Linked DNA regions of Ramlibacter pinisoli. The protein of the gene in region 1 binds, or shares a complex with, the protein of each later gene. Links are inferred from orthologs where the notes say so. Each region holds a gene or a part of one and is shown on either strand. Other genes may lie near its edges. The genes, in order: smc and GON04_RS09560.

Region 1 (4,342 bases):
GCCTGGGTCTTGACCACGAACTCCGAGTACTCGATCTCGTTGAGCGCACCGGTGCGGTTGGCCATCTGCACCCCGGCCTGGAAGGCGGTGTAGCGCTGGCCCGGCTGCGGCGTCTCCCAGTGCTGCGTGCCCTCGTTGCAGCCTTCGACGGCGAACGGCTTGCTGCCGGCGCGGCGGGTGGCCGGCAGCGCCGCGATGGCGGCCTCGCCGGAGACCGGCGACTCAACCGGGATCGGGGCCAGGACGTCGATCAGTGCATCCAGCCCGGGCTTGCGCTCGGGCATGGGCAGGGGCGTGTCGTCGGGGTCGAACGACGGCTCGACCGGCTCCGGGGTGGCGCCGGGTTCGCGGCGCTCCTCGATGGCGGGTTGCCGCGGTCTCAGGCGGCGCGCATTCCAGGCGTTCCACGCCACCACGATCACCAGGACCAGGCCGCCCAGGATGGCGACGCCGAGGGTGAAGCCGGACATCAGCGCGCCCTCCGCGCCGGCACTGCGGGCCGCGTCATGCCGCTTCCGCCATCGAGACCGCCGAATCCATGTCGACGGCGACGATGCGCGAGACGCCCTGCTCCTGCATGGTGACGCCGATCAGCTGCTCCGCCATTTCCATCGCGATCTTGTTGTGACTGATGAAGAGGAACTGGGTTTCCTTGCTCATGCTGGACACCAGCTTGGCGTAGCGCTCGGTGTTGGCGTCGTCCAGCGGCGCGTCCACCTCGTCGAGCAGGCAGAACGGCGCGGGGTTGAGCTGGAAGATGGCGAACACCAGGGCGATGGCCGTGAGGGCCTTCTCGCCGCCCGACAGCAGGTGGATGGTCTGGTTCTTCTTGCCGGGCGGCTGCGCCAGCACCTGCACGCCGGAGTCGAGGATTTCCTCGCCCGTCATGACCAGCCTGGCATTGCCGCCGCCGAACAGCTCGGGGAACATGCGGCCAAAGTGCTCGTTGACGATCTTGAAGGTGCCGCCCAGCAGTTCGCGCGTCTCGCCGTCGATCTTGCGGATGGCGTCCTCGAGGGTCGTGATCGCCTCCAGCAGGTCGGCGCTCTGCGCGTCCAGGAACTGCTTGCGCTCGCGCGCGGTGGCCAGCTCGTCCAGCGCGGCCAGGTTGACGGCGCCCAGCGCCGCGATCTCGCGGTGCAGCCGGTCGATCTCGCCCTGCATGCCGGCCAGGCGGACGTTGCCGGCCTGGATGGACCGGCCCACCGCCTCGAGGTCGGCCTGCGCGTCCGCCAGCAGCTGGGTGTACTGCTCCAGGCCCAGGCGCGCGGCCTGTTCCTTCAGCTGCAGGTCGGTGATGCGCTGGCGCAGCGGGTCGAGTTCGCGTTCGAGCTGCAGGCGCCTCTCGTCGCTGGCGCGCAGCTTGGCCGTGAGGTCGTCGTATTCGCTGCGCTTGGCGCCCAGCGCCAGTTCGCGTTCGGACTTCAGCTGCAGCGCGTTCTGCAGGCCCGCCTGGGCCGCCGCGTCGGTCAGCCGGGCGAGTTCGGCATGGGCCCGCTCCTGCTCGGTCCCGATGCCCTGGGCCTGCTGGGTGGCGGTCTCGATGGCGCGCTGCAGTTCGCCGCGGCGCGCTTCCAGCGAGCGCTGCGAGAACTGCGCCTCCTGCGCCTGCCGCTCCAGGCTGCGCTGCTGCTCGCGCGCCTGCGCCAGCTTGCGCTCGGCCTCGATCACGCGCTCGTCGAGCTGGGCGTGCCGCTCCTGGCTGTCGGCCAGCTGCATGTCGAGTTCCTCGAAGCGCGCTTCGGCCGTGACGCGGCGCTCCTGCAGGTCATCGAGCAGCGCGTCGACCTCGGCCAGGTCGCCGGCGATCTGCTCGCTGCGGGCACGGGTCTGTTCGGCCAGCTGGGTGAGGCGCAGCGTCTCCACCTGCAGCTCGTGGGAACGGCTCCGGGTTTCGGCGGCTTCGCGCCGCGCCGTCACCAGGCGCTGGGAGGCGTCGGTGTAGGCGGCCTCGGCCCGCACCAGCGCGGAACGCGCTTCCTCGGCGATCAGGGCCTGGGCGCGCAGCTGCTTCTCGAGGTTCTCGATCTCCTGCTGGCGCGCCAGCAGGCCGGCGCGCTCGGAGTCCTGCGCATAGAAGCTGACGCTGTGGGCGGTGACGCAGTGGCCCCCGGCGACGTAGATGGCCTCGCCCGCCTGCAGCTTGTCGCGTGCGGCCAGCGCCTCCTCGAAGCTGGGCGCGGTGTAGCAGCCCTGCAGCCAGTCGGCCAGCAGCGCCTTCTGGCCGGCGTCGTTCAGCCGCAGCAGCTCGGACAGTCGCGGCAGCGCGGACGCAGCGTCCGGCGCCGCGGTCTGCGGCGCGCTGTAGAAGGCCAGCTTGGCGGGCGGGGCGTCATTGGCGAAAGGCCGGACCATCTCCAGCCGCGACACCTCGAGCGCCGACAACCGCTCGCGCAGCACCGCCTCCAGCGCGTTCTCCCAGCCCTGCTCGACGTGGATGCGGGTCCAGAGCGCCTGCAGGCTGTCCAGCCCATGGCGGGCCAGCCAGGGCTTGAGCTTGTCGTCGGTGCGCACCTTTTCCTGCAGCGCCTTCAGGGCCCCCATGCGGGCCGACAGGTCGGACTGGCGGTGCGTCTCGGTGTTGACGGCCTGCTGCCGGGTGCGCCGGTCGTCGTCCAGCGCCGGCACCTGCTCCTGCAGCTCGTGCAGGCGGGCGTCGGCGGTCTCGGCCGCCTCCTGCGCGGCGGCGAGCTGCTGCTGCAGGCTGGCCAGCCGCGCCTCGTCGGGGGCGGCCAGCGCGTTGCGGTCGGCCACCAGCCGCTCGCGCCGCTGCGTCAGCTGCCGGCTCTGTTCCTCGATATTGCGCTGGTCGGCCGCCAGCACCTGGATCTGCTGCTGCACCTGGGCGACGCCGGTGCGCTGCTCGGCCGCCTTGGCCTGGGCCTGGCGCAGCGCGTCTTCCATGTCCGGCAGCGCCAGGGCCTGTTCCTCGACCTGCGCCGCCAGCAGGGTGGCCTGCTCCTCGGCCTCGACGCCGCGCTCGGCCAGGTGTTCCAGTTCGTAGGTCGCCTCGTCCTTGCGGCCAGCCCACAGCGCGGTCTGCTCCTTGAGCTGCTGCAGCCGCTGCTCGACGCGCTGCCGGCCCTCGACGACGAAACGGATCTCGGCCTCCAGCCGCCCGACTTCGGCGCTGGCTTCGTAGAGCTGGCCCTGGGCCTGGTTGACCTGGTCGCCGGCGGCGTAGTGGGCCTGCCGGATCGTCTCCAGCGCACTCTCGACGTGGCGCAGGTCGGCCACCCGGCTCTCCAGGGCGTTGACGGCCTTGTCGGCGTCCTCCTTGATGCGGGCCTGGTCGACCTCGGCCTCGGCCCGCTTGAGGAACCACTGCTGATGCTGCTTGAGCGTGACGTCGGCCTGCAGCGCGTTGTAGCGCTGGGCCACCTCGGCCTGCTTCTCCAGCTTGTCGAGGTTGGCGTTGAGCTCGCGCAGGATGTCCTCGACCCGGGTGAGGTTCTCGCGCGTGTCGGACAGCCGGTTCTCGGTCTCGCGCCGGCGTTCCTTGTACTTGGACACGCCCGCCGCCTCCTCCAGGAACAGCCGCAGCTCCTCGGGCTTGGACTCGATGATGCGGCTGATCGTGCCCTGGCCGATGATGGCGTAGGCGCGCGGGCCCAGGCCGGTGCCCAGGAACACGTCCTGGATGTCGCGGCGGCGCACCGGCTGGTTGTTGATGTAGTAGCTGCTGGTGCCGTCGCGCGTGAGCACGCGCTTGACGGCGATCTCGGCGAACTGGCTCCACTGGCCGCCGGCGCGGTGGTCGGCGTTGTCGAACACCAGTTCGACCGACGAGCGCGAGGCCGGCTTGCGGGTGTTGGTGCCGTTGAAGATGACGTCCTGCATGGACTCGCCGCGCAGTTCGCTGGCGCGCGATTCGCCCAGCACCCAGCGCACGGCGTCCATGATGTTCGACTTGCCGCAGCCGTTCGGGCCCACCACGCCCACCAGCTGGCCCGGCAGCATGAAGTTGGTGGGTTCGGCGAAGGACTTGAACCCGGAGAGCTTGATGGAGGTGAGGCGCACGTCTCGAAGCCCTGTGAACGTCGGAACGGGATCACCGGCGCGGGCGCCGGCCGGCAACTTGAACGCGCCGGCGGCCACCGGCGCGAGGAGGCCCGGATGATACCTGCTGAGCATCGACATCCGGCTGCAACGATCGGCAACAGCCGACCCTGGGCGGCGCGCCGATCCGGTACCAAACCGGCATGGGCGCACAGGTGTTCGTCGGGGTGTCGGGCTGGCGCGGCTCCGTCTTCGCCGTCCAGGGCTGGCGCTACTCCGCCCACACGCTCAAGCTGCGCGACGCGAAGGCGATGCTGGCGAGCCGTGGCCCGCTATCCGGGGA
Region 2 (3,032 bases), on another replicon or contig:
TGCAGCCTTTTGTCGTCATGTCGCGCCGCCGTTCCCGTGTGTCCTCCCGCAGCCTGCGCTGCTCCGCCGGCCGGCTGCGCAGGCATTGCCGTGGCGGACATCCAGGCCGCCCGCCGCGGGTGGGCCGCTGGGGTTGGTTGCTCATCGGCGGCTGAAGCACGGCAGCCGCTGCCGCCCCTGGCCGGCGCCTACTTGCTGCCCTTGCCGAGGTCGGGGTCGTCGGGGTCGCGGCCGGTGGCAGTGCGCACGACGCGCTGGTCGGCGTCGAACCAGACGGTGAACACCATCGAGGTGTTGGGCGGCTCCAGCCAGCGCCAGTCCCAGGCCTGCTCGCGCTTGAGCGGCAACTGCAGCTGCCGCGCCGGCTTGCCCAGCATGCGGCGCACCTGCTCCAGCGGCAGGCCGGGCTGCACCCGGGCGAAGGTCTCGGGGGTGAGCACCTGGCGCAGCGCCGACATGCGGCCGTCGGGGCCGATGGTGACCATGTAGTTGCGGTGGCCGGCCGGGTTGCGGTTGTATTCCAGCGTGTGGGCGCCGCCGGGCTCGTCCCAGACCTTCTCGGGCTGGCCGAACCGGGCGCGGACGTCGGCCTCGGTGGCCACGCCCTCCTCGAGTTCGGCGATCCTGCGTGAGTCGCAACCGACCAGCGCGGCCAGGCCGGCCAGCAGACCACCGACGAGCCCCATGCGCCACCCCCTGTAAAATCGAGCGTCCACCGAACGAGTCTATGTCCTCCAAGTTGCTTCGCATCTTCCGCCGTGCCGACTACCAGTCGGACGTCACGCAGTTCATCGAGCAGCTCAAGGCCGAGCGGCCCGAACTCGAGGCCCAGCAGCGCGCCGGCCGCGCCATCTGGTGGGACAAGCACCTCGACCGCGACGCGATCGGCGAGTGGAAGCAGGCCCGCGTGCCCCAGAAGCCCTACGTCTACGGCAGCGGCAGCTGAGGCCGGCCGCGCGCCGGGCTGACGACGTGAGCGACCCGACCGAGACCGTCCTGCCCGCGCCGGCCGACGGCGACGACGTGCCCGGCATGCCCGAGGTGGTCGACCAGGTGGCGCTGGCCCGCCTGTACGGCGAGCCGCTGTTCGCGCTGCCGACCGACCTGTACATCCCGCCCGACGCGCTGGAGGTCTTCCTCGAGGCGTTCGAGGGTCCGCTGGACCTGCTGCTGTACCTGATCCGCAAGCAGAACTTCAACATCCTCGACATCCCGATGGCGGCCGTCACCCGCCAGTACCTGGTCTATGTCGACGAGATCCGCACCCGCAACCTGGAGCTGGCCGCCGAGTACCTGCTGATGGCGGCGATGCTGATCGAGATCAAGTCGCGCATGCTGCTGCCGCCCAAGAAGACGGCGGAAGGCGACGAGGCCGAGGATCCCCGCGCCGAGCTGGTGCGCCGGCTGCTCGAATACGAGCAGATGAAGTTGGCCGCCGCCCGCCTGAACGAGGTGCCGCAGCTCGGCCGCGACGTGCTGCGCGGCCAGGTCTACATCGAGCAGTCCCTGCAGCCGCGCTTTCCCGAGGTGCAGCTGGTCGACCTGCAGGAGGCCTGGCGCGACATCCTGAAGCGGGCCCGGCTGGTGCAGCACCACAGGATCACCCGCGAGGAGCTGTCGGTGCGCGAGCACATGAGCGTGGTGCTGCGCAAGCTCCAGGGCCGGCGCTTCGTCGAGTTCGAGCAGCTGTTCGACGTGCAGCGCGGCGTGCCGGTGCTCATCGTCACCTTCATCGCCATGCTCGAACTGGCCAAGGAGACCCTCATCGAGGTCACCCAGGCCGAGGCCTTCGCCCCCATCTACGTGCGGCTGGCCTACTCGCCGGCCTGACCGTCCGGCCGGCCGGCGGCCAGCGAGGCGCCGGCCAAGGTGCCCAGCGCCCACAGCACGACCATCAGCACGGGCAGCAGGTGCGAGCCCTCGCGGTCGCGGAACAGCGTGAACAGCAGGCCCAGCGGGGTCGCGCCGACCAGCAGCAGCAAGGCGGCGCGGCGCGGGTTGCCCGACCAGCGTGCCAGCGCCCAGGCCGTGGCGCCGAACGGCAGCACCACCAGCGCCTGCACCGGCCAGGCCATCGCGATCCAGAACAGGCCCATGGCCAGGAAGGACAGCGCGAAGCCGGCCGCCACGGCCAGCAGCGCGAGCCAGGCCTCCCTCACCCCGCCGCCCCCACCGCCCCCGTGGCGGCCGGCCGCGCGCGCACGCAGCGCCCCTGCTTCTCCAGCCAGTACACGGCATTGCCGGCGACCACGATGCTGCCCGACACGACGGCGCTGGCGGCGGCGGTGGCGCCCGCGGCGGCCAGCAGCAGCGCACAGCCTTCGTTGTTGCAGCCGCTGATGCTGGCGATCTGGATGGCCTCCAGCTGCATGCGGCGGGCGGCGATCTGGCAGTCGGCGTCGTAGACCTCGGCCGTGCGCGGCACGAACACGCAGGCCTGCAGGGCCAACGCGGCGGCGAGGGCGAGTCTCGAGCCCGGCAGGCAGTCGGCCAGCTTCATTGCTGACCATTCTGGCCCACCGCGCCGGCCGCCGGCGCCATGATTGAAAGCCGCCCGCCCTGCCCTCACCTGCGAGGATTCGCGAAAGGCTCCCATGACCGTGTCCTCCCCCGTCCTGTCCGTCCAGCCGCTCGGTTTCCCCTGGGCCACCTCCGACCCGTTCCTGTTCTGCGCCTACCACGACGACGCCTACCCGCGCGGCAACGGCCGCATGGGACCGGCGGAGTCGCTGGCCGGGCGTGACATCGGCCAGGACTTCAGCCGCAAGGATGGCTGGAGCATGTACCACGGCGACAGCGTGCCGGGCTTCCCGGCCCACCCGCACCGCGGCTTCGAGACCGTGACCATCGTGCGCAAGGGCCTGATCGACCACAGCGACTCGCTGGGCGCGACCGCGCGCTTCGGCGGCGGCGACGTGCAATGGGTCACCGCGGGCCGGGGCATCGTGCACTCCGAGATGTTCCCGCTGCTCGAGACCGGGCAGGACAACCCGCTCGAACTGTTCCAGATCTGGCTGAACCTGCCCCAGCGC

The links.
Region 2: the proteins of smc (region 1) and GON04_RS09560 are in contact, whole or in part, in a crystal structure (PDB 3ZGX), measured with the Bacillus subtilis proteins. The link is inferred for Ramlibacter pinisoli from one-to-one orthologs.

Annotation. Positions count from the first base shown.
Region 1 is NZ_WSEL01000009.1:39,506-43,847, reverse strand. The notes cover bases 305-4,342. They hold smc (chromosome segregation protein SMC), read right to left. Parts: upstream 4,021-4,342; coding sequence 505-4,020; downstream 305-504. Other genes in these bases: GON04_RS14720 (cell division protein ZipA C-terminal FtsZ-binding domain-containing protein), read right to left, coding at 305-470. Also shown: more of GON04_RS14720, read right to left, coding at 1-304. UniProt on the Bacillus subtilis protein: Required for chromosome condensation and partitioning.
Region 2 is NZ_WSEL01000003.1:1,737,044-1,740,075, forward strand. The notes cover bases 204-2,931. They hold GON04_RS09560 (segregation and condensation protein A), read left to right. Parts: upstream 204-1,032; coding sequence 1,033-1,830; downstream 1,831-2,931. Other genes in these bases: GON04_RS09550 (outer membrane protein assembly factor BamE), read right to left, coding at 204-686; GON04_RS09555 (DUF3460 family protein), read left to right, coding at 728-946; GON04_RS09565 (lysophosphatidic acid receptor), read right to left, coding at 1,815-2,159; GON04_RS09570 (hypothetical protein), read right to left, coding at 2,156-2,500; GON04_RS09575 (pirin family protein), read left to right, coding at 2,595-2,931. Also shown: more of GON04_RS09550, read right to left, coding at 189-203; more of GON04_RS09575, read left to right, coding at 2,932-3,032. UniProt on the Bacillus subtilis protein: Participates in chromosomal partition during cell division. May act via the formation of a condensin-like complex containing Smc and ScpB that pull DNA away from mid-cell into both cell halves.